3 regions of the Aquamicrobium sp. genome follow, and region 2 is predicted to be linked to each of the others. Evidence: riboswitches for the same ligand, from Rfam matches in the RefSeq annotation. Region 2 holds a riboswitch; each other region holds the start of a gene.
What was found. A riboswitch is a leader RNA that binds a small molecule or an ion and turns the genes downstream of it on or off. The one in region 2 is predicted to bind thiamine pyrophosphate.
Positions count from the first base shown of each region.

Region 1: linked by a shared signal. The riboswitch ahead of thiM (hydroxyethylthiazole kinase) and the one ahead of thiB (thiamine ABC transporter substrate binding subunit) in region 2 are both predicted to bind thiamine pyrophosphate.
Region 3: linked by a shared signal. The riboswitch ahead of M9945_RS20960 (ABC transporter permease) and the one ahead of thiB (thiamine ABC transporter substrate binding subunit) in region 2 are both predicted to bind thiamine pyrophosphate.

Region 1 is NZ_JAMLIE010000005.1:129,178-136,624, reverse strand. It holds gene thiD (bifunctional hydroxymethylpyrimidine kinase/phosphomethylpyrimidine kinase) at 1-527, opposite strand, end outside; gene thiE (thiamine phosphate synthase) at 524-1,162, opposite strand; gene thiM (hydroxyethylthiazole kinase) at 1,159-1,965, opposite strand; TPP riboswitch at 2,018-2,114, opposite strand; gene M9945_RS21190 (YbaN family protein) at 2,162-2,584, opposite strand; gene M9945_RS21185 (SDR family NAD(P)-dependent oxidoreductase) at 2,719-3,465, opposite strand; gene M9945_RS21180 (MmgE/PrpD family protein) at 3,493-4,860, opposite strand; gene M9945_RS21175 (SDR family NAD(P)-dependent oxidoreductase) at 5,048-5,905, shown strand; gene M9945_RS21170 (thiamine pyrophosphate-dependent dehydrogenase E1 component subunit alpha) at 5,951-6,958, shown strand; gene M9945_RS21165 (alpha-ketoacid dehydrogenase subunit beta) at 6,951-7,447, shown strand, end outside.
Region 2 is NZ_JAMLIE010000003.1:429,825-437,271, reverse strand. It holds gene M9945_RS19545 (outer membrane protein) at 1-211, shown strand, start outside; gene M9945_RS19540 (M48 family metalloprotease) at 336-1,781, opposite strand; gene thiQ (thiamine ABC transporter ATP-binding protein) at 2,042-2,752, opposite strand; gene thiP (thiamine/thiamine pyrophosphate ABC transporter permease) at 2,749-4,386, opposite strand; gene thiB (thiamine ABC transporter substrate binding subunit) at 4,679-5,680, opposite strand; TPP riboswitch at 5,719-5,833, opposite strand; gene M9945_RS19520 (hypothetical protein) at 5,914-6,948, opposite strand; gene M9945_RS19515 (thiamine diphosphokinase) at 7,124-7,447, shown strand, end outside.
Region 3 is NZ_JAMLIE010000005.1:83,387-90,833, forward strand. It holds gene M9945_RS20940 (CaiB/BaiF CoA transferase family protein) at 1-68, shown strand, start outside; gene M9945_RS20945 (cysteine hydrolase family protein) at 65-775, shown strand; gene M9945_RS20950 (GGDEF domain-containing protein) at 962-2,329, opposite strand; gene M9945_RS20955 (ABC transporter substrate-binding protein) at 2,463-3,398, opposite strand; gene M9945_RS20960 (ABC transporter permease) at 3,437-4,180, opposite strand; TPP riboswitch at 4,293-4,395, opposite strand; gene M9945_RS20965 (heme-binding protein) at 4,461-4,901, opposite strand; partial or broken gene M9945_RS20970 (transporter substrate-binding domain-containing protein) at 4,928-5,560, opposite strand; gene M9945_RS20975 (amidohydrolase family protein) at 5,620-6,729, shown strand; gene M9945_RS20980 (amidohydrolase) at 6,752-7,447, shown strand, end outside.

The DNA of each region.
Region 1 (7,447 bases), on a different contig from region 2:
CCCTTCATGAGCACCGCCCCCGCGCCGAGCGCGCGCAGCTTCGCGGCCTGCGCCGCCATTTCGGCGCGGCTTGTTGCGACGGGCGCGCCGAGCAGCGCCGCCGCTTCCGGCAGGTTGGGGGTGAGGACGCTGGCGAGCGGCAGCAGGCGGCGCGTGAGCGCGTCCACCGCCGCCGGATCGAGCAGCGCCGCGCCGCCCTTGGCCACCATCACCGGGTCGAGCACCACGGGCACGTCCCGGTGCGCGGCGAGCGCGTCGGCGACGGCCTCGGCGATCTCCGCCGTGGCGATCATGCCGATCTTGACCGCGTCGACGCGCACGTCGGCGAACACCGCCTCGATCTGCCGGGCGACGAACTCCGCCGGCACGAGGTGGACGCCGGAAACGCCTTGCGTGTTCTGCGCCGTCAGCGCGGTCATCACGGCCATGCCGTAGACGCCCCGCGCCGAGAAGGCCTTGAGATCCGCCTGGATGCCCGCCCCGCCCGAGGGGTCGGAGCCGGCGATACTGAGAACGTTGGCGATCATGCCCGTGCCTCCGCGATGGCAGCGGCGATGGCGCGCGCGGCGGCGAGTGGGTCGGGCTGCCCGCACACGGCCGAGACGACGGCGAGCCCTTCGGCTCCCGTCGCCAGGACGGGGCGGGCGTGGGCGGCCTTCAGCCCGCCGATGGCGACCGCCGGCACCGGGCAGGCGGCGACGAGCCGCGCCAGCCCGTCGAGGCCAATGGGCGGCTTGTGGCCCGGCTTGGTCGCCGTGGCGAAGACCGGCCCGACCCCGGCATAGTCGACCAGCGCCGGGTCGATCGCGGCGGCCAGCGCCTCGGTCTCGACCGAGAGGCCGAGGATCATGTCCGGCCCGATGCGGGCGCGGGCGGCAGTGACGTCGATGTCCTCCTGCCCGACATGCAGTCCGTCAGCGCGGATGGCGCGCGCCGCCTCGACGTCGTCGTTGACGATAAGCAGCGCCCCGGTTCCGGCAAGGGCCTGCTTCAGGGCAAGGCCGATCTCGATCAGCGCGATCGTGTCCGCCTCCTTGTCGCGCAGCTGCACCATGGTCGCGCCGCCGAGGACGGCCGCGCGCGCGGTCTCGACGACGCCGGCTGCGCCGCAGAGCGGTGGGTCGAGCACGAGGTAGAAGGAGAGGTCGAAGCGCTTCCTCATGCCTGCCCGATCCTCGCCTCGGCTTCCAGCGCGGCCTCGTCGACCGCGGCGAGCGCGTCGAGGAAGCGCCAGCCGAACGAGCCTGGCCCCTCCGCCTCGGCCGCCGCCCTCTCGCCGGCCACGGCGAACAGGGCGAGCGCCGCGACCGTCGCATCGAACGGATCGCGCGGGAAGGCGGCGGCGAAGGCGCCGACCACGCAGGTCAGCGAGCAGCCGAGCGCCGTGACCTGCGGCATCAGCGGCGAGCCGCCCTCGATGCGCACGGCCCGCTTGCCGTCGGTAACGAAGTCGGTCGCGCCGGTGACGGCGACGACGGTGTCGTGGCTCCCGGCCAGCGCGCGGGCCGCATCCTCGGCCGCGGCGACGGAATCGCGGCTGTCGACGCCCTGCCCCCGGCTCGCCGCGCCGGCGAGCGCGATGATCTCGGAAGCGTTGCCGCGCACGATCGTCGGCGACAGGGCGAGCAGCCCGGCCGTCGCCTCGCGGCGGAAGCCGGTGGCGTAGTGCGCGACCGGGTCGAGTACCCACGGCCTGCCGTTCGCCGCCGCGGCCGTCGCGGCCGCGCGCATGCCCTTCACCCAGTCCGGCGACAGCGTGCCGATATTGACCGTCAGCGCGCCGGCGATGGCGGCGAACTCGCCGGCCTCGGCCTCGGCATGGATCATCGCCGGCGACGCGCCGGCCGCCAGCACGACATTGGCGGCGATGTTCATGGCGACGTAGTTGGTGATGCAGTGGACGAGCGGCCGCTCGCGCCGCATGGCCGTCAGCATCGTCGCGGGGTTAAGGGTTTCGTCGGTCATCTTGCTCCTTTCGGGCGGAGCAGGACGCGAGGGGCGAAAGGCGGGATAAGCGCGAAGGCCCCGAGCGACTCCCTCCGCCGGTATTATCCGGTTCAGGTTCGAAGGGTGCTTCTCAGCCCACCTTGCGGCGAGCGCCCCTGTCTCTCAACGCCGCGACCTTCGCAGAGCCGGCCGCGCTTGTCACGCGAAAACTGGTTCAGATATCCTTCGGTTCCGGCCGCATGGCGAGCCACACCGCGCAGGCGATCATCGGCGCGGCGACGGCGAGCGCGAGCCAGAGGTTCGGGCGCGCGCCGACGAGGAACAGGCCGTAGCCGAGGGCGATGCCGCCGCAGGCGAGCCACTTCGCCCGGCGCGGCATCGCGCCGTGCTCGCGCCAGTCGCGCAGCACCGGGCCGAAGCGGGGGTGGCCGAGCATCCACGCCTCCAGCCGCGGCGACGAGCGCCCGAAGAACCACGCGGCGAGGATGAGGAAGATCGTCGTCGGCATCACCGGCAGGAACGCCCCGACGACGGCAAGCGCCAGCATCAGGCAGCCGAGGGCGACGAGCCCCGCCCGCCGCGCCGCGCCGAGCGGATGGCGGCGCGCCGGCCGCTCCGATGGTTCATCCGCCTTCATGGTTCGACGCGAACGCCTCCTTCACCGGCTCCCGCGCGCAGGCCGCCCGCGCACCGGACAAAGGTATCGCGCCGGAGCCTCCGGTAAAGGCCCGCCGGGGCAGAACATCAAGGCTTGTGCAAGGCGACGGCCCCTCACCCGCCGCGCAGGCCGCCATAGGGCTGCCAGGTGACGCCGACGAGATAGCCGGCGTCGACGGGAAGGTTGACGCCGGTGATGCCGCTCGCCTCGGGCCCGAGCAGGAAGGCGACGGCGGCGGCGATCTCGCCCGGCTCGACGAGGCGGCGCAGCGCGCTCGGCCGCGACAGCGTTCCGGGGTCGAGCACGCCCGCCTCGATGCCCTTCTCCAGCGCCTCGGTGCGGGTGAAGCCGGGCGAGACCGCGTTGACGCGCACCCCGCGCGGGCCCCACTCGCCGGCCAGCGTCGTCGTCAGGCTGATGACCGCGGCCTTGGCCGGCCCGTAGCCGTGCAGGGGGCCGGAGGTCATGCCGGCGATCGAGGCGATGTTGACGATGACGCCGGCGCCGCGCGCGGCCATGCGCGCGCCGGCCGCGCGGCATGTCAGGTAGGTGCCGCGCAGGTCGACCGCGATCTCGCGGTCCCAGTCGCTCATCTGCAATCGCTGCGGCGCGTGTATCTTGCCGAGGACGCCTGCGGCGTTGACGAGGCCGAAGACCGGCCCGAGCCCGTCCTCGACCTTGGCGAGCGCGGCTTCCACCGCCGCCTCGTCCGAGACGTCGACGCGCAGCCAGCCGGCGAAGCCCGGCTGGTCCGGCGCGAGGTCGAAGACGACGACCCGACAGCCCCGCGCGCGCAGCAGCGCGGCGACGGCCGCGCCGATGCCGCTCGCGCCGCCGGTGACAATGACGAGGTCGCCCATCCTGTTCCCCTCCCCCGGCCGGTGTTTCTAGCGCCTTATCAACGGCCGCGCCCTGTCGAAGGCGGCGTTGAGCGCCGCGATCCCGACGCCCGCCGGGTCGGCGCAGAAGGCGACGAGACCGGCGATGCAGTCGGCCGGCAGATCTTCCTGCGCCGCCGTCCTTTCCAGTCTGGCCCTCAGATCGTCGAAACTCCAGACGTAATCGGCCGGCGTCATGTCGCAGGCTTCCGCCAGGGCCTCGCCGCCTTCGAGGCGCAGCTCGATCCGGCAGCACAGGGTCGGCACGCCCTCGTCGGCGACGAGATCGACCCGCTCGACCAGCGCGTTGATCTCGGGGTCATGATACTCGGTCATCATCGCCATCGACGGCGCGCCGCGCAGCAGCGTCTGGGCGATGCAGAACGGGATGCTCATCAGCGTGCCGCCGATGGTCGAGAACGGCCCCTTGCTGTCCATGCCGGCATAGCCGCATTCGTAGGGGTTCATCCGCACAACCGCGGCCTCGACGCGGCGGCCGCCGAGTTTTTCGCGCAAGGCGAGCGCCGCCGTCACCGGCGTCTGGTTGAAGGCACAGACCGGGAATGGCTTGAACGCCACGCGCTGCGTCTGCCAGTCGCGGCCGATCCGCGCCTTGACCGCCGCCGCGTCCAGCCCGCGCCCGGCGAAGGCGCGGGCGAGACCCTTGGCCCCCTCATAGCCTTCGCGCAGGGAGACCGAGCCGGCGCGCGCCAGCTCGGCGGCGCTCCAGCCGGCCTGCGCCGTGACCCCGACCTGATAGCGCCACTCGTCGGTGCCTTCGGCGAAGCACTGGAGCAGGCCGCCGGAGAAGGAGACGGCGTTGCCGAGCGCGGCCGAGGTGCGTGTCGCATCGAGGCGGTAGAGCCGGGCGACGGCCGCCGCCGCCGCGCCGACGCCGTAGATCGTCGTGGCGCGAAAGCCCTTCGGCGTGGTGTCGCCGGCCAGCAGCTCCTCGAACAGCCCGCCGACCTCGTAGCCGGCGATCATCGCCGGGATCAGGTCGTCGAGCCGGCCGCGGCCGCTCTCGATCAGCGCCATCAAGAGCGGGATCATCACCGCGCCGAGATGCGCCGCGCCGCAGGTGTCCTCCTGCCCGCGGCCGTGGAACAGCGCGCCGTTGGCCAGCGCCGCGCCGGTCACGCTCGTCTTCTCGCCGCTGCCGAGCAGCGTCGCCTCGCCCCTGCCGCTATACCCCGTGCCGCCATACATCGAAAGCGCGGCCGCGCGCGCCACCGGCTCGTAAGGGGTCGCCAGCCCGGCCATGGCGATGCCGTAGCCGTTGAGCAGGCAGGCATGGGCCTTCTGCCGGATCGCGTCCGGAATGGTCGCCGGCTCCAGCCGCGACGTGAACCGCGCCAGCTCTTCCTGAATGGTCATTGTCGTCCTCCCTGTCGGCCCGACCGCCGGGGCCTTTCCGCACGGTCCCGTTCGCGGCCTCTCCATGGCCTTTCTGCACCCGGCACCCGTATGCAGGCTAGAGCCTGCGAGGGCGGACGTCAACAAAATGACAATTGACTCATAATTCATTTATGTCATTCTTGCCGAAAAGACGAGGGAGGTGAGAATGTCGCGACACGGTCAGTCTGCGGATGGCGGCCAGCCTGCGGGCGGGGATCGGCCCGGGGATCGTGGCCAGCCTACCGGTCAGGGTCAGCTCGCCGGCCGGGTCGTCGTCGTCACCGGCGGCGCGAGCGGCATCGGCGCGGCCTGCGCCGAGGTCGCGGCGGCGCGCGGCGCGAAGGTCGCCGTGCTCGACGTCAACATGGAGCAGGCCCGCACCGTGGCCGAGCGCATCGGCGGCAAGGCGTTCCACCTCGACGTGACGCAGGAAGACAGCGTGATCGAGGCCGTCGCGGCGGTCGAGCGCGAGATGGGGCCGATCGCCGGCGGCATCACCTCGGCCGGGATCGTGCAGACGCCGAAGCCGCCGGCTGAGCTCGAGATGGAGGTGTTCGACCGCATCTACGCGGTCAATTTCCGCGGCACCTTCCTGTCGCTGCGCGAGCTGGCGCGCCACATGCTGCCGCGCCGCGCCGGCAGCCTTGTGGCGCTGAGCTCCGTCACCGCGCGGCGCTCGACGCCGCTCCATGCCTACGGCCCCGGCAAGGCGGCCGTTACCAACCTCGTCGGCGACCTCGCCGGCGAATGGGGCCGCGCCGGCATCCGCGTCAACGCCATCGAGCCCGGCTACACCCGCACCCCGGCGCTTCAGGCGCAGATCGACCTCGGCCACCGCGACGTCGCGCTGCTTCAGGCCAACTCGACGCTCGGCCGCATGGTCGAGCCGTCGGAGATCGGCACCGTCGCCGCCTTCCTCCTGTCCGACGACGCCTCGGCGGTGACGGGCGTGTCGATGGCCGTGGATGCGGGCTTCTATCAGGCCGGGTCGTGGGCGCCCTACGGCGGCGTGCGCCGGCACTGAAGCCGCCTTACCGATGAACGCGACAGGGACGAAGAGAGCCGCGCGATGAGCCGCAAGACAAAAGCAGACGCCCCGCCCGAGAACACGCCAGTCGCGGCGCTGAAGACCATCTACCGGCGCGCCGCGATCATCCGCGAGGCCGAGAAGGCGTTGCAGCAGCTCTTCCTCGACGGCAGGGTGCCGGGCTTCCTCCACCTGTCGATCGGGCAGGAGGCGGTCGCCTCGGCCGTCTCCGAGTTCCTCACCCCCGGCGACACGGTCTCGTCCAACCATCGCGGCCACGGCCACACGCTGGCCAAGGGCGTCGACCTCACCGGCTTCTTCGCCGAGATCCTCGGCCGCGCCACCGGCATCTGCGGCGGGCGCGGCGGTTCGATGCACGTCGCCGACCTCGGGCTCGGCATGCTGGGCGCCAACGGCATCGTCGGCGCCGGCCTGCCGATCACCACCGGCAGCGCGCTGGCGCTGAAGGCGCGCGGCAAAAGCGAGATCGCCGTGGTCTATTTCGGCGACGGCGCGCTCGCCGAGGGGCTGGTGCACGAGTGCCTGAACATCGCCAGCCTGTGGTCCCTGCCCGTGCTGTTCTGCTGCGAGAACAATGGCTGGTCCGAGTTCAGCCCGACCGAGCGCCAGCTCGCCGTCAGGCTGAAGGACCTCGCCGGCGCCTTCAACATCGCCTATGCCGAGGCCGACGGCAACGACATGCTGGCCATGCACGACGCGGCGCGCGACGCCATCGCCCGCATGCGCCGCGACTGCGCCCCCTTCGTCCTCGAATGCCGCACCACCCGCGTGCGCGGCCATTACGAGGGCGACAAGCAGGACTACCGCCCCGAGGGCGAGGCCGAGGAGATGTCGGCGCGCGACCCGCTGGCCATCGGCCGGCGCCTGCTCGCCGGGTTCGGCGTCTCGCCGGACTGGATCGCCGCCACCGAGGCCGAGGTGAAGGCCGCCAACGAAGCCGCGCTGGAAGCCGCGCTCGCCGCGCCGCTTCCCGATGTCGCCGGCCTTCTCGACGACGTCTACACGCCCGCGGAGGCGCGCCATGGCTGAGAGCCGCTACATCAAGGCCGTCACCCGGGCGTTGCAGGACGCGATGGCGGCCGACCCGTCCGTCATCCTGATCGGCGAGGACGTCGCCGCGGCCGGCGGCTCGTTCAAGGCGACGCGGGGCCTGCTCGAGGAATTCGGGCCGGAGCGCGTCCTCGACGCGCCCATCGCCGAGGCGGCGATTACCGGCATCGCCGTCGGCGCGGCCCTGTCGGGCCTGCGCCCGGTGGCCGAGATCATGTTCATGGACTTCGTCACCCTGTCGATGGACATGCTGGTCAACCAGGCGGCCAAGGCGCGCTACATGTTCGGCGCGCAAGGCTCGGTGCCGATGGTGCTGCGCACGCCGCATGGCGGCGGCCTGTCGGCCGGGCCGCAGCACTCGCAATGCCTCGAAGCCTGGTTCGCCCATGTGCCGGGGCTGAAGGTGGTGGTTCCCGCCACGGTCGAGGACGCCTACGGCCTGCTGCGCGCGGCGATAGCCGACCCCGA
Region 2 (7,447 bases):
CTGGCAGCTTGCCTGGGCGCTGCATGCCGGCGTCGGCATCAAGGCGACCGACCGCATGACCATCGACCTCGGCTACAGCTACGTCCATCTCGGCGACGGCAGGACCAAGGATGCGATCGCCTATGACGGATCGAGCAATATCGGCCCGTTCAAGTTCAAGGACCTCGCCTCGCACGACTTCAAGGTCGGCGTGCGCTACTCGCTGTTCTAGGCGCCGCACGACGGCCCGTCCGGGCCGCCAGCCTTGCCTGCCCCATGATACATCGCCCGGAAGCGGACCCCGCTTCCGGGCGATGTCCGTTCTAGGTCAGGGCCAGTCGGTCAGGACCGGTGGGTCAGGGCTTGTCGGTGACGATCTTGACGCGCTGGCCGGCCGAGACGGTGGCGCCGGCGCCGAGCGCGTTGATCAGGCGGAACATGTCGAGCTTGCGCTCGACGCCTTCCATCTGCGCGGCGAGCGTCGCCACGGTGTCGCCGGGCCGCGCCGTCACGATCCTGATCTTGAGCGGCTTGATCGCGTCGCGCTCGCCGGGGGTCAGAGTGCGGAAGCTGGTGCGCACGGTGCCGGCCACGCGCTCCAGCGCGTCGCTGCTCGCCGGGGCCGCGGTCAGGAGGCGATAGACCTGGCCGTTGGCGCGCACCACGGTGACGTCGAACTGCCACTTGTCGGCGCGGGCGCGGGCGGAGACCGCCTCGTTGCCGTTGATGGTGAGCGGGCGCACGCTGGCATTGTCGAGGCCGGCGACCCAGCCCGAGCGCACATAGTCGGACAAGGGCACGCGCTGGTCGAGCGAGACGCCGTCGAAACGGATCGCCATGTCGCCGGGGCCGGCCGCGGTGACGGCGGCCGCCGAATTGTCGATGACGAAGCCTTCCGGCACCGAGAAGCTGACGCCGAGCTGCGGATGCAGGAAGGTGCGGCCGCGCACATAGCCCTCCTGCGGCGTGTCGCCGAACAGCATGCCGTCGATGCCGGCGAGGAAGGCGTCGCGGCCGCGCTCGCCGGTGCCGGGCGCGCCGATCTGGCGGGCGTGGCGCTGCGCCAGCTCGATGCGCTGCGGCGCGCTCGGGTGGCTCGACAGGAAGTCGAGGCCCTCGTCGGTCTGGCCGGTGACGCTGCGCGAGGCGCTGTAGGCGTCCATCGCCTGCAGGAAGCGGGCGGCGGCGAACGGGTCGTAGCCGGCGCGGGCGATGGCGCGGATGCCGATGGCGTCGGCCTCCAGCTCCTGGTTGCGCGAGAACTGCGCGAGGCGCAGCTTGCCGCGCACCAGCGCCACCCGCGCCGCCGGGTCCTTGCCGAGCACGTCGTTGACGACCTGCGTCGCCAGCACTTCCTCGGCTTCCTTCTGCTGGCGCTGGATGCCGTGATTGGCGGTGACGTGCGCCATCTCGTGCGCCAGCACGGCGGCGATCTCGGCCGAATCGTTGGCGAGGGCGAGCAGGCCGCGCGTGACGTAGAGATAACCGCCTGGCAGGGCGAAGGCGTTGATGGCGGGCGAGTTGAGGATGGTGATCTGGTAGGTCTGGTTCGGATTCTCGGGGTCGAGCGTCAGCGAGCCGACGACGCGCGCCACCATGCGCTCCAGCTTGGCGTCGGAATATTCGCCGCCATAGGTGGCGAGGATACGCGGGTGCTGCTCGCGCGCCAGCGCGGCCATGCGGTCGTTGCGGGTGACGGTGTCGACCGTCACCGGGTTGGTCGAGGGGCGGAAGGCGTCGTCCGTGACCCCGGTCAGCGCCTGACACCCGGCAAGGAGGAGCGCAAGGGCGACGACGGGCATCGTGACGAACCCTGTCGGGCCGCGCCGTGAGGAGCGGGCCGGCCAAAGGGCTGTCCGGTCCTTCAATGCGTCCTTCATCGGGGTCGACAGGGCTCCGTGTCCTTTCTTTCGAGCGTCCGGCTGCGTAGATGATTCCAGCCGCAGGATGCAGGCCGGCCTATGTCAATTCCGTAAAGGAAACAACCCGAACCGCCATCGCGTTCCGGTGTCGCGCGCAATTGTGTCCGCTTCCGGGCGAAGGCGCGGCGGGTCAAGTACGTTCATGCGCCGATATAGGCGCGGAAGCCGGCGGGGGCGTTGGCCGAGAACATCACCTCCACGGGAGCGAAGGCGGCGATACGACCCTCGTCGACGAAGGCGATGCGGCGGCAAAGCGCGCGCGCGTCGTGCGGCTGGTGCGTCACCATCAGGATCGTCATCTTCCGCTCGGCGTGGAGATCGCGCACCAGATCGAGCATCTCGCGGCGCAGCGCCGGGCCGAGCGAGGCGAAGGGCTCGTCGAGCAACAGCACCGGCCGGTCGCGCACCAGCACCCGCGACAGGGCGACGCGCTGGCGCTCGCCGCCCGACAACTCGGCCGGCAGCCGCTTCTCCTTGCCGGAAAGCCCGGTGCGGGCGAGCGCGGCGGCGATGTCGGCGCGGTCCCGCTCGTTCAGCTTCAGCGACGGCGAACGGCCGAGGCCGACATTCTGCTCGACGTTCAGATGGGCGAAGAGGTTGTTCTCCTGGAACACCATCGAGACGGGCCGCGCCGCCGGCGGCAGGCGCGTCAGATCGTCGCCGCCGATCAGTATGCGTCCGGCAGTGGGTCGCTCGAAGCCGGCGACGAGGTTGAGCAGGGTCGATTTTCCCGAGCCGCTCGGCCCCATCACGGCAACGATCTCGCCGGCCTCGACCGCGAGGTCGAAGCGCATCGGCGCCTCGCCATAGCTGAACTCGACCGCCTCGAGCCTGACATCCGCGCCGCTCATCGCCTGTTCCTCCCGCGTTCGGCCAGCATCATCAGGCCGAGGCAGACCACGCCGAGGATCAGCGCCAGCCCGGCCGCGTCGGCGGTGCGGTAGCTGCCCATGCGGGCATAAAGCAGATAGGGCAGCGTCTGCACCGCGTCCGAGCCGAACAGGGCGATGACGCCGAGATCGCCGAGGGACAGCGCCATGGCGAAGGCGAGCGCGGTGAAGGCCGGACGGCGGATGGACGGCCAGTCGATCAGCCTGAGGCGATTGAAGCCCGATATGCCGAGCTGCGCGGCCAGCTTCTCGTGGCGGGCGCTCGCCGCGTCCCAGGCCGGGCGGATGGCGCGCACAGCGAACGGCATCGCCATCACCGCGTTGACCGTGACGACCATGATGGGGGCCATGGCGAACAGCCGCCCCGTGCCTTGCAAGGCAACGAACCAGCCGGCGCCGAGGACGATGGGCGGGACGACGAGGACAAGGCTGGCGCCGGTGTCGAGCATCCGCTCGAGAAGCGAGGGCCGTGCCGTGCGCGGCCGCTTCATTTCCAGCGCCCTCCGCGCCGCGACCAGCGAGAGCGACAGGGCGACGCTGAGCAGCGCGGCGGCGAGCGCGAGGACGAGGCTGGTCACCGTCGCGGCATGGACGGCCGGGTCGGCGGCGAGGCGGGCGAGGTCGGCCTTCAGGCCGGCGATGGCCACCGCCGCCAGCGGCCCGGCGACGAAGGCGAGCGCGGCGAGGATCAGCGCGCCGTTGACCGCGCGCTCGGCCCGGCCGGCGACGGCAGGCCGGCGCGGGGCAACGGGGAGGTTCGCATCGCCGGTCATGTCCGCGCCGAGCCGCATCAGGAAGGCGACGGCGCAGACGGTGAGGCCGATCTGCAGCGCCGTCAGCGCCACGGCGCGGGCGGGGTCGAAATCGAAGCGCAACGCCTGATAGATCGCCACCTCCAGCGTGGTCGCGGCCGGGCCGCCGCCCAGCGTCAGCACGATGGTGAAGGAGGTGACGCACAGCATGAAGACGAGGCCGGCGACGCCGGGAAGCGCGGCGCGCAGCGCCGGCCACTCGATCAGCCGGAACGAGGCGCGCGCGCCCATGCCGAGCTGCGCCGCCAGCCGCCACTGGTCGGCCGGCACCGCCTCCAGCGCCTGGAGCAGGAAGCGGGTGGCGAGCGGCAGGTTGAAGAAGACATGGGCGACGAGGATGCCCGAAAGCCCGTAGATGCCCTGCCAGCGCGTGCCGGTGAGCATCGTCAGCGTGTCGGCGAACAGCCCGGCCCGGCCGAGGAGCGCGAGGACCCCCATGGCGGCGACGATGGCCGGCAGCGCCAGCGGCAGCGCGAACAGCTTGAGGATCAGCCCCCGGCCGGGAAAGGACGGGTGCCGCGCCAGCGCCCGCGCGACGAAGACGGCGGGAGCGACCGACAGCAGCGTCGACAGCGCCGCCTGCCACAGGGTGAAACCGACGACGCGCGCCAGATAGGCGTCGAAGGCGGACGCCGCGCCCGACCAGTCGCGCGCGGCGACGAGAATCAGCCCGGCGAACGCGCCTCCGACCAGCAGCCCGACGAGGCCGAGCCCGGCGACGCCGGCAAGGACGCGGCCGTCGCGCGGCGGGGATCTGGTCTGTGCCGTGTCCGATGCTTCCATGGTCGCCCCGCCCCTCATCCGGCCCTACGGGCCACCTTCTCCCCGTGGACAGGGAGAAGGGGATGGCGGCAAGGTCCTTGCTTTCCCTGCGACCGTGGCGATCGGATCAGGCATCGCGGCAGCGTCCCTTCTCCCCGTTCACGGGGAGAAGGTCCCGGCAGGGGGATGAGGGGCAGCGGAAGCGCTCCGGGGAACAGTGCTGCGCTGCGCCGGCTGGGCTCATCCATCACAAGACGACGGTCGCCGAACCGGCGCACGGCGTAGGTTCGCATTCGGGTCGAGGCCGGCCGCGCTAGCGGCTCATCACGTCGAGCCATTCCCTGATCCAGGCCTGCCGGTTCTGCGCCACTTCCTGCGGCGTGAAGGTCAACGTCTTTGCCGGCTTCACGGCCCGCTCGAACGCCGCGTTGAGCGGCCCGGAGGTCGGGGCGGCCGGGAACATCCAGTTGGTCTCGGGGATCGCATCCTGGAAGGCCGGCGTGGTCATGAAGTCGAGGAACTTCTGCGCCAGCGGATTGGCCTCGCCCCTGACGGTGCGGGCCGCCACCTCGACTTGCAGATAGTGCCCTTCGGCGAAGGCGGCGGCCTTGTAGCGCTCCGATCCTTCCGCGATCTCGTGATAGGCGGGCGAGGTGGTGTAGGACAGGACCATCGGCACCTCGCCATTGGTGAACAGGCCATAGGCCTCGCTCCAGCCGGGGGTGACGGTCAGCACCCTGCTCTTCAGCTTGGCCCATGCTTCAGGCGCCTCGTCGCCATAGACGGCCCGGACCCAGAGCAGCAGGCCGAGCCCCGGCGTCGAGGTGCGCGGGTCCTGGATGGCGATCTTGTCGGCGGCGTCGCCCTCGACCAGCTCCTTCAGGCTCGCCGGCGGTGCGGGAACCGCCTCGCTGTCGTAGACGAAGGCGAAATAGCCGTAGTCGTAGGGCACGAAGGTGTCGTCGTCCCAGCCGCCGGGAACGGAAACGCGCTCCAGCGATACGCCGTGCGGCGCGAAAAGCCCGGTCTCCCTGGCCTCGAAGGTCAGGTTGGTGTCGAGTCCGAGGACGATGTCGGCCTGCGTATTCGCCCCTTCGAGCCGGAGGCGATTGAGCAGCGCCACGCCGTCGGCGACGGCGACGAACTCGACGTCGCAACCGCATTCGACCTCGAACGCCTTCTCGACCGCCGGGCCGGGGCCCCAGTCGGCTGTGAAGCTGTCATAGGTGTAGACGGTGAGCTTGCCTTCAGCCGCGGCAGGCGCGGCGAGGAGCGCCAGCGTGGCCGCGGCAAGGATGATCTTTCTGTTGCGCATCGGCGCCTCCTTCTTTTGCGTTGCAAGGGAATGGCGCCATACGAGAAGCGTCTAATCCCTCCGCCGGTATGAACCGGATCAGGTTCCGCGGGTTGGCGTTCGCGCCTCTCAGCCGGCGAGCGAAACTCGCCGCCGGCACCCCGTTAGAGCATCGAAAGAAATAGGGCGGCGCGACCGCGGAAGCAAGCCTTTGTCGCGGCGGCGCGGGCGTCTGGTTGCGCCTGTCCGCGCGCTCAGGCCGGGTCTTGCCGGTGCGTTCTCAGGATGAATTCCGCCTGTTCCCGCACGGACGGCGAGCGGTCCCGAAGCAACGGCGTAGCGATGCGCCGCGCGACCAGTCCGTCGACCTCATGGCGAATAAGGCCCGACGTCGCGACCCGGCGCACGATGGCCGACCGGTCATTCGCGCTCGCTTCGATCACGGGGATGCGGGGCGCGCCATGATCGAGAGGCCGGTGGCGGTAGGTCGTCTCGCGACACCGCAGGCCCATCGACTTGTCGATCCAGCGCCATGTCCACCCGTCCGGCCATGTCGCATGACCGTCGATCAACGCCTGTGCGGCGACGGCGCGAACCGATGGCTGAACGGCGTCCCGGGCGAGCGTTTCCAGATGGGCGTCGAGGCTTCCTTCCCGCAGCGCATATCGCAGGATTGTCGCCATCGGGCCAGTGCGACGGGTGCGGATGCTTGCCGCCAGGCAATCCGCCACGTCCGGGCGGGCGAACGCCGTGCGCAGCACATGCCGCTCGTCCGTCCATCGCCCCCAGCTGTTCTCCCTTGCGAGAAGGGTCAGCGCGGCCTCCGCAACGATGGCGGGCGCGGTCATCGGGAAACAGCGCGCCGCGCATTCGGCCGCGGCCTCCCGCACGGGAGCGGCCCAGTCGTTCAGGCGCCACGCGATCGCAGCGAAGAGGAAGGGGCTCGGTATCGGAGCGTCGAGACGCCGCAGCGCCGCCTCGCGGACGTGGCCGTCCCTGTGAAACAGGAAGAGAAATTCGAGGCCGGAAACGCGACCGAGCTGATCGATGTCGGCCATGCAGGGCGAAAAAAGGCGGACCAGGAGCGGATACTTTCGCCGCCATCTTCGCAGGTTCGCGGCGTGCGCTATCTCGCTGTCGGCTCGCACGACGATCGCGGGCGGAAGCGCGTTGATCGCGTCCAGCATGCCGTCGAATTCGCGGCTGATGGGCAATTGCCGTTCCAGCCTCGATCCCAGATCGTTCAGTCCGGCGCGCAATCCGTCCGGTAAAACCGAGTTCATCGACATGCCTGAGTGTTCCGCTTGTCGCGGCATTCCCGATCAAGGCGGCGGTTTCATGGCCGCCATCTCAACGTTGCGACCGAGCTTCGCACCCCTGGCGAGGGGCTGCAACGGATCGCGGAGGGAAACCCGCCGCCGGCGCGCTTCCTCTGCGGCGGCCTGCCGTGATAGAGGCGGGGCCATGACCCGCTTCGCGCTTCTCCTCGGCGGCGACCTCGTCGTCACGCCGCGCCTCTCCCGCCAGCTTGCCGGCACGCGGGTGATCGCCGCCGATTCCGGCATGCGCCATGCCGCCGCGCTCGGGGTGACGCCCGAATTGTGGACCGGCGATTTCGACTCGGTCGAGGAGGGGCTGCGCGCCCACCATGCCGGCGTGCCGATGGAGATCTTCCCGCCGGAAAAGGACCAGACCGACGGCGAGATCGCGGTCGATGCGGCGCTGAAGCGCGGCGCGCGCGAGCTGGTGCTGGTCGGCGCGTTCGGCGGCGAGCGGGCCGACCACGCC
Region 3 (7,447 bases), on a different contig from region 2:
AGCACCGCGCCGAGATTCTCGACGAGCTGAAGGCCGGCAAGCGGCAGGGCGCGGAGTCCGGACGATGAGGCCCTGGGACCGGTATCTGGACGACGAGGTGCGCGGCGTCATTGCCAAGGCAAGGTTCTCGCGCCGCATCGGGCTCGGGAAGAAGCCGTGCATCGTCGCGATCGACTGCCAGAAATACATGGTCGGCGAAGAGGGCGCGGACGAATTGTGGCCTTCCAGCTGCGGCGCCTTCGGCCGCGCGAATCTGGAGCGCGGCGCCCATCTCGTCAGGTCGGCCCAGCAGATGGGCATTCCGGTGTTCTTCACGCTGTTCGAGGTCGATCCGAACGGCGCCGACATCGGGGTCTACGGCCGCAAGCGCGACCTGCTCCGCTCCGACAAATGGTGCCTGGCAGGCACGGAAGGCGCCGAGCTGGCCGAAAGCTTCCGGCCGTCCGCGCGCGACATCGTCTTCGTCAAGAAGAAGCCTTCCGGCTTCCACGGCACGCCTCTGCTCGGCTACCTGATCGATCGGGCCATCGACACGGTGATCATCATCGGCGGCGCGACGTCGAATTGCGTCAGGGCGACCGTGTTCGACAGCGCGTCCTACAATTTCAGGACCATCGTCGCCGAGGATGCGGTGTTCGACCGGATACCCATCTCCCACGCCATCAGCCTGTTCGACATGGACCGTCAGTTTGCCGACGTCCTGCCCGTCGACGACATTCTCGACGCCCTCCGCAAGGATCATGCGGAGAGCGGGACGGTCGCGCGGCAAGCCTGACGGCGCCTTGCGGCAAGGCGGGAAAGGCAGGCTCAGGCGGCCAGGATCGCGTCTATCGCGTCTTCGAGTTGCTTGTCTGCGGCGGCCAGCCTGGTCTCGATGGCCTTGAGCGTTTCCTCGTCGTCGTGGCGGCGAACTTGTGCCCTTGCAATGTCCTCCTCGACACGCTCGGGGGCCGGACCGAGGCTATACGCGCCTGCTGCTCGCCTCTGTGCCAAAGCTCGGCACCGGCTGGCTCGGCGGGCTGGAGAACGACCCCGCCTTCTCGCGCGTCGGCCGGGCATCGCTGCTCGGCAACGGCTGACGGCCGGCGGGCCCGGCTACGGCAGCAGGCACCAGCGGCGGGGGCGTCTTTATCCGCCCGCGCCCGGCGCTGGCGGCTCTTCCGGTGCGGGGGCCGGCGACGGAATGTACCTCGTCGGCGTGGCAAAGGCGGTCGCGGCCGCTCGCCTTGGCCCGGTAGAGCGCGTCGTCGGCGCGCTTGAGGACATCGTCCATCGCCATGCCCGGATGCGCGGCGGCGCTGCCTATGCTGACCGTCATCGGGGCGAGCGCCCGGCCGGTATCGAGCGGGTTGTCCCTGACCGCCTGCATGATCGTCTCCGCCACGGTGGCCGCGGCTGCGTTTGCGCTCGCCGGCAGCAGGACGGCGAACTCCTCGCCGCCGAGCCGGCCGAGGCTGGCCCGCGGCGGCAGGACTGTCGAGGCGACCTCGACGAAATGCCGGAGCGCCTTGTCGCCGACGGCGTGGCCGTGGCGGTCGTTGAGCTGCTTGAAATGGTCGAGGTCGAGGAACAGCAGCGTCCCCGCGCCGCCGTCGCGGCCCTGCGCGAAATGGCGCGAGCAGGCGTCGATGAACGCGCGCCGCGACAGCGCGCCGGTCAGGTCGTCATAGGCCAGCGCCCGCTCCAGCCTCGCGACGGTCCGTCCCTGAACGAGCAGGATCGCCGACAGGTAGACCAGCGGGAACACGAGGATGCGGATGGACGAGACGGCGAGGTTCCACGCCGTCGGGTCGGCGAAGTAGCTCGAGCCGTCGATGCCCGACGCGATCGTCACGAACCTCGCCAGGAAGAAGGCCGAGACCGTGGAGGCCGAGACGATCGCGAACACGACGAACGCGGCCGGCGCGTCGGCGTTTCCCCGGCCGCGCCAGATCGTGCGGGCGATGGCGGCGAAGATGACGGAGGCCGTCCCGGCGCCGATGACGCTGGTGACGCCGCCCTGGATAAGTGCGAAGGCGACGTGGAAAACGGTGAACGCCGCGACGACGGCCGCGATGGTGAGCGGGCGCAGCGCCGGCATCGACAGGAACTGCCGGAAGCTCGACAGCAAAAGCAGGCAGGCGAGAATGACCAGCGGCGATTCCGGCAGGCCGATCAGGTTGGGCGGCAGGACCAGCTTTCCGGCGGCGCCGAGCCCGATGGCGAACGAGCCCAGCATGGCCGAGGCGGCGAAGCTCGACAGGCCCGCCACCCGCGACGCGCGCAGGCAAAGGAAGATGATCGCCATGATGGCGATGGCGATGGCCGAGGCGATGAGGATGAAAGTCACGTGATATGCCGCCCTGCGCTCGCCCCCGATCCGCCGCACCGAAACCCATGCCCTAGGGATAGGCGATCTTCCTCAACGTCAGGTTAGGCGGTCGAGGAAAATCTTAGCGATCGGCGCGCGGCCCTGTGGATATTCACTCCAGCTCGACGGCGATGTCCTCGACAGCCGGCGCCTTGCCGATCAGCCCGCGCCCGGCCATGAAGGCGCCGAAGCGGGCGTAGCGGGCGCGGTCGAGGGCGAAGGGCCGCTTGGCGAAGCGCGGCAGCGTGTCGGTCCAGGCCTGACGGTTGAGCGCGTTGTCGAGGTCGGGATAGGCGCGCACGAACAGCGCCCAGCTCTCCTGCGGATGGTTGGTCAGGTGCACCGCGCCCTGCTCGACCGCCTCGAGGAAGCGCTTGAGGCGCGCGTCGCCGGCGAGGTCGGGCCGGGTGACGAAGATCAGCTCGTCATAGGCCGGAACGCCGTTCTCCTCGGGAAAGAAGGCGCGGCCTTCATGGCCTTCGAGCCGGATCTGGGTCAGCTCGAAATTGCGGAAGCCGCCGATGGTGGCGTCGACCTGCCCGGAGATCAGCGAGGCGGTCAGCGCGAAATTGACGTTGACCAGCTCGACGCTCTTCGGGTCGACGCCGGCCGTTTCCAGCATCTGCCCGAGCATCGCGTCCTCGAAGCCAGAGACGGAGAAGCCGATGCGCTTGCCGGCGAGGTCGCCGATCTCCTTGATCGGGCCGTCGGCGAGGACGGTCAGCGTGTTGAGCGGCGTCTCGACCAGCGTGCCGAACCGGACGAGCGGCACGCCGGCCGCGTGGTCGAGATAAAGGTTCGGCTGGTAGTGGATGCCGATATCGGCCTGGCCGGAGGCGACGGCGCGCGGCACGATCGACGGGTCGGACGGCGGCAGCAGCTCGACCTCGAGCCCGGCCTTCTCGAACAGGCCGAGCTCGCGCGCCACCACCAGCGGCGCGTGGTCGGGATTGACGAACCATTCGAGCAGGACGGTGAGCCTGTCGGCGGCTTGCGCCGCGCCGCCCATGGCGAGGCCGAGGAGAAGGGCGAGGGCCGTCTTGCGTATCATCTTCGGTTTCCTTTTGTCGGGTTGGTGAAGGGGGATCATCGTTCCTGCGCCCAGGGCGTGAGGCGCGGCGCCAGCGCGTCGACCGCCCGGCGCAGGGCGAGCGTCAGCACGGCGAGGATCGCCATCGCCGCGAACACCGTGTCGGTCTGCATGCGGGCATTGGCCTGGATCATGACGAAGCCGAGCCCCGCCGAGGCGCCGACCCATTCGCCGACCACCGCGCCGAGCGGCGCCAGCGGCGCGGCGACGCGCAGGCCGGAGATCAGCGCCGGCAGCGCCAGCGGCGCGCGCACGTGGACGAGCGCCTGCCAGCGGCTCGCCGATGTCAGCGCCGTCGCGTCGAGGATCTCGGGGTCGATGCGGCGCAGGCCGTCGGCGAAGGCCGAGGCGACCGGAAAGAAGATGATGAGCGTCGTCATCACCACCTTCGAGGCCATGCCGAAGCCGAACCACAGGACGAGGACGGGCGCGAGGACGAAGACGGGAAAGGCCTGCAATACCAGCACCAGCGGCCAGACCATGCGGCCGAACCGCGGCAGCGCCGCGACGGCGAGCGCGGTCGCGATGCCGAGCAGCGTCCCCGCCGCGAAGCCGGCGGCGATCTCGCCCGTCGTCACCAGCGTGTGGTCGAGGAGGTGGCGCCACTGGCGCGGGAAAACCGCGATGACGTCGAGGGGCGCGGGCAGGATGTAGCGCGGCGGCGCGACCAGCCACACGATGGCCTGCCACGCCGCGACCAGCGTCAGCATCGTCCGCACCGCCCCCGACAAGGCGCGCATCGCTTTTCTCCTACCGGCGGGAAGCGGGTGGCTCGGGCAGGGATAGAAGAAGCATGGGCGATCTCCCGACTTTCATCACGGAGATCCGGTTGAGCGAAGAAGAGGAAATCGGCCTTGGCCCTTGTTCCGTTCCTACGCCGGCATGATCCGGATCAGGTTCAAGGGTCCGGCTCACCGCCGTCTCAGCGCCGTTCGGCGCTCCCCTCGGAATGGATCATCTCTAGAGCGCCGGCCGCCGCGCCGTCAAGCCTTTCGATCGAAGGCGGTGCGGCGCGGAACGCTATTGCGCCGGATCGCCGGTGTCGCCCTGCAATCCGGCCGCCTCGATGCCGTGGAGGGCGCAGATCTCGTCGTTCGGCGAGGTGTCGCCGCTGATGCCCACCGCGCCGACGATGCCGCCCGCCGCGTCGCGCACGAGCACGCCGCCCGGCACGGGCACCATGCGGCCCTGCGACATGTCGGACAGCGCGTTGAAGAAGTGCGGCAGGGCCTCGGCGCGGCGGGCGAGCTCGCGTCCGCCGAAGCCCATGCCGAGCGTGCCCCACGCCTTGCCGGTCGCGATCTGCGGCCGCAGGAGCGAGGAGCCGTCCTCGCGCATCATGCAGACGGTGACGCCGCCGGCATCGAGGACGACGACGGTCAGCGGCGCCAGCCCGAGTTCGCGGCCTTTCGCCAGGGACTGCGTGCAGATCGTCTGCGCCTGCGCCAGTGTCACGGTCATCGTCTTGCCCTTCCCTGTCGTCGTGTTCACACGCCCTGCGGCGCGACCGGCTCCCCGGCGAGGCCGCGCGCGTCGAAGATGCGCCTTATCGCCGCCGCGGCTTTCGCGTTCTCCAGGAACTCCGCGACAAGCGCCGACGCCTGCGGCCTGTCCTTCGGGACGGCGATGGAGATGCTGGTCTCCTGGAACGCGTCCTCCATGACGACGGAGCCGGGGAACCGCGGCTGAACGGCGCGCAGATAGTCCTCCGAAAGCGCGATCGCGTCCACCGCGCCGTGACCGAACCGGGCGACGGCCTCGTCGACGTCGCGCGCCTCGCTGGCGCGTTCGCCGCCGAAGGTGCGGATCGCGGCGCGCAGCGTCGTGGTGCCGGCGATGCCGACGAAGGCCATTCCGCGCGCCCGGTACTCGGCGATGGTGCGGCTCGCCGCGCTGCCCGCGATCAGGAACGTGCTGCGCAGCAGGTAATAGGCCGGGCCGAACGCGACCTTGGCGCGGCGTATGTCGTCCACCGGCATGAAGGCGACGTCGATCTCGCCGCGCGCCAGCGCGTCGGTGCATTCCCCCGAATTGGGAAAGACGCCGAAGTCGACGGCGAGGCCGAGCGTCCCGCCCAGCGCAAGGAAGATATCGGCGGTGACGCCGTGCGGCGCGCCGTCCTCGCCGACGGCGACGAAGAAGACGCCGGCTTCCGGCGCGCGTCGCCGGGTCGACCGTCATGCCCGGCCTCATCGACACCCATATCCATTTCGCGATGTGGGGAATGGACCTGATCGGGCATCAGGGCAGCAGCCTCGCCTATCTCGCGTCCGAGACGGTCTTCAACATGGACTACGTGCTGCGCGGCGGGTGCACGGCCGCCCGCGATCTCGGCGGACTGGACGCCGGCTTTCGCGACGCGGTCGCCCAGGGCCTCGTTTCGGGGCCGGAGATACAGACGAGCATCACGTTCCTGACGCCGACCAGCAGCGTCCTGGACCGCACCACCAGGCACGGCATCAAGTCGCCGCCGTTTCCGGGCACGCCCTATCCGGTCTGCGACGGCCCCGACGAGGTCCGCCAGCGCGTGCGCGAATGCGCCCGGGCCGGCGCCGACGTGATCAAGATCGGCTCGACCGGCGCGGTGAGCTCCGCCAAGTGCCCGCCCTGGAAGCCGGCTTTCAACCGCGCGGAGGTGGAGGCGGCCGTCGACGAGGCGCACGCGCTCGACCTGCCGATCGCCTGCCACGCGGTCTCCGGGCCGGGCGTCGGCGTCGCCATCGAAGCCGGCGTCGACACGCTGGAGCACGGCGCGGAGCTGACGCCGCGCCTCGCCGACATGCTTGCGGAGAAGGGCATCTGGTATATCCCCACCCTCGCCGCCTACAGGCTGCATGCGGAAAACGGCCCCGACTGGAAAAAGGAACGCGCGCGGCAGGTGGAGGCCCAGCACCGCGAAAGCGTGAAGATGGTGCTGAAGGCCGGCGCGCCGATCGCGATGGGCTCGGACGCGGGCGGCTACGGCCTCGACTTCGCGCTCGAGCTGCAGATGCTGGTCGAGGCCGGCCTGACGCCGCATCAGGCGCTGGTCTCCGGAACCGGGGATGCGGCGCGCTGCATCAACATCGCCGACCGCACCGGCACGTTGAGGAAGGGCATGCAGGCCGACATTCTCGTCGTCGACGGCAACCCGTTCGACGATGTCGGCATCCTGCGCCGGCGCGAAAGGCTCGGGCTCGTCATGAAGGCGGGCAGGGCCGTCTGCGGCCGTCTGGCAGGGTCCATTTCTGAAAAGGGCGGCGCGGGCGGTGCGCGCACCGGCGACCTCGGCCGCCGCTTCTTCAGCTGACGAACGCATGAGGCATGACGCGATGGCTCTCTCGAAGGAAGAACTCAAGCAGCGGGTCTGCGCCGAGATAGACAGGCGGGCGGACGAGATCGTGGCGCTCAGTTCCGGCATCCTCGCAGACCCCGAAACCGGCTTCTTCGAGGAGCGCACGTCGAGGATCGTGCAGGAGAAGTTCCGCGACATGGGCCTCGCCTTCGAAAGCGGTCTGGCGCGCACCGGCGTCAAGGCCAGGATGCGCGGCGGCTCCGACGGGCCGACCGTCGGGATCCTCGGCGAGCTCGATGCGATCCTCACGCCCGACAGCCCGGTGGCAAACCCGGCGACGGGCGCCGCGCATGGCTGCGGCCACAACGCCCAGATCGCGTCGATGATCGGCGCGGGCATCGGCTTGCAGACGGTCATGGAGCATCTCGACGGCGACGTCGTGCTGTTCGCCGTGCCGGCGGAGGAATGCATCCAGATCGAGGAGCGCCTGGAACTGCGCAAGGCCGGCGCGCTGGAATTCGTCATCGGCAAGCCGGAACTCGTCCGCATCGGCGCGTTCGACGACATCGACATGGTCACCATCACGCACACGCCGCACGGGCTGGACGACAGCCATGCGAGCGTCGGCGACACGCACAACGGAGCGCTCGTCAAGCGCATCCGGTTCAGGGGCGTCGCCGCTCACGCGGGCAGCTTCGCCCACAAGGGCGTCAACGCCCTGAAAGCGGCGCTC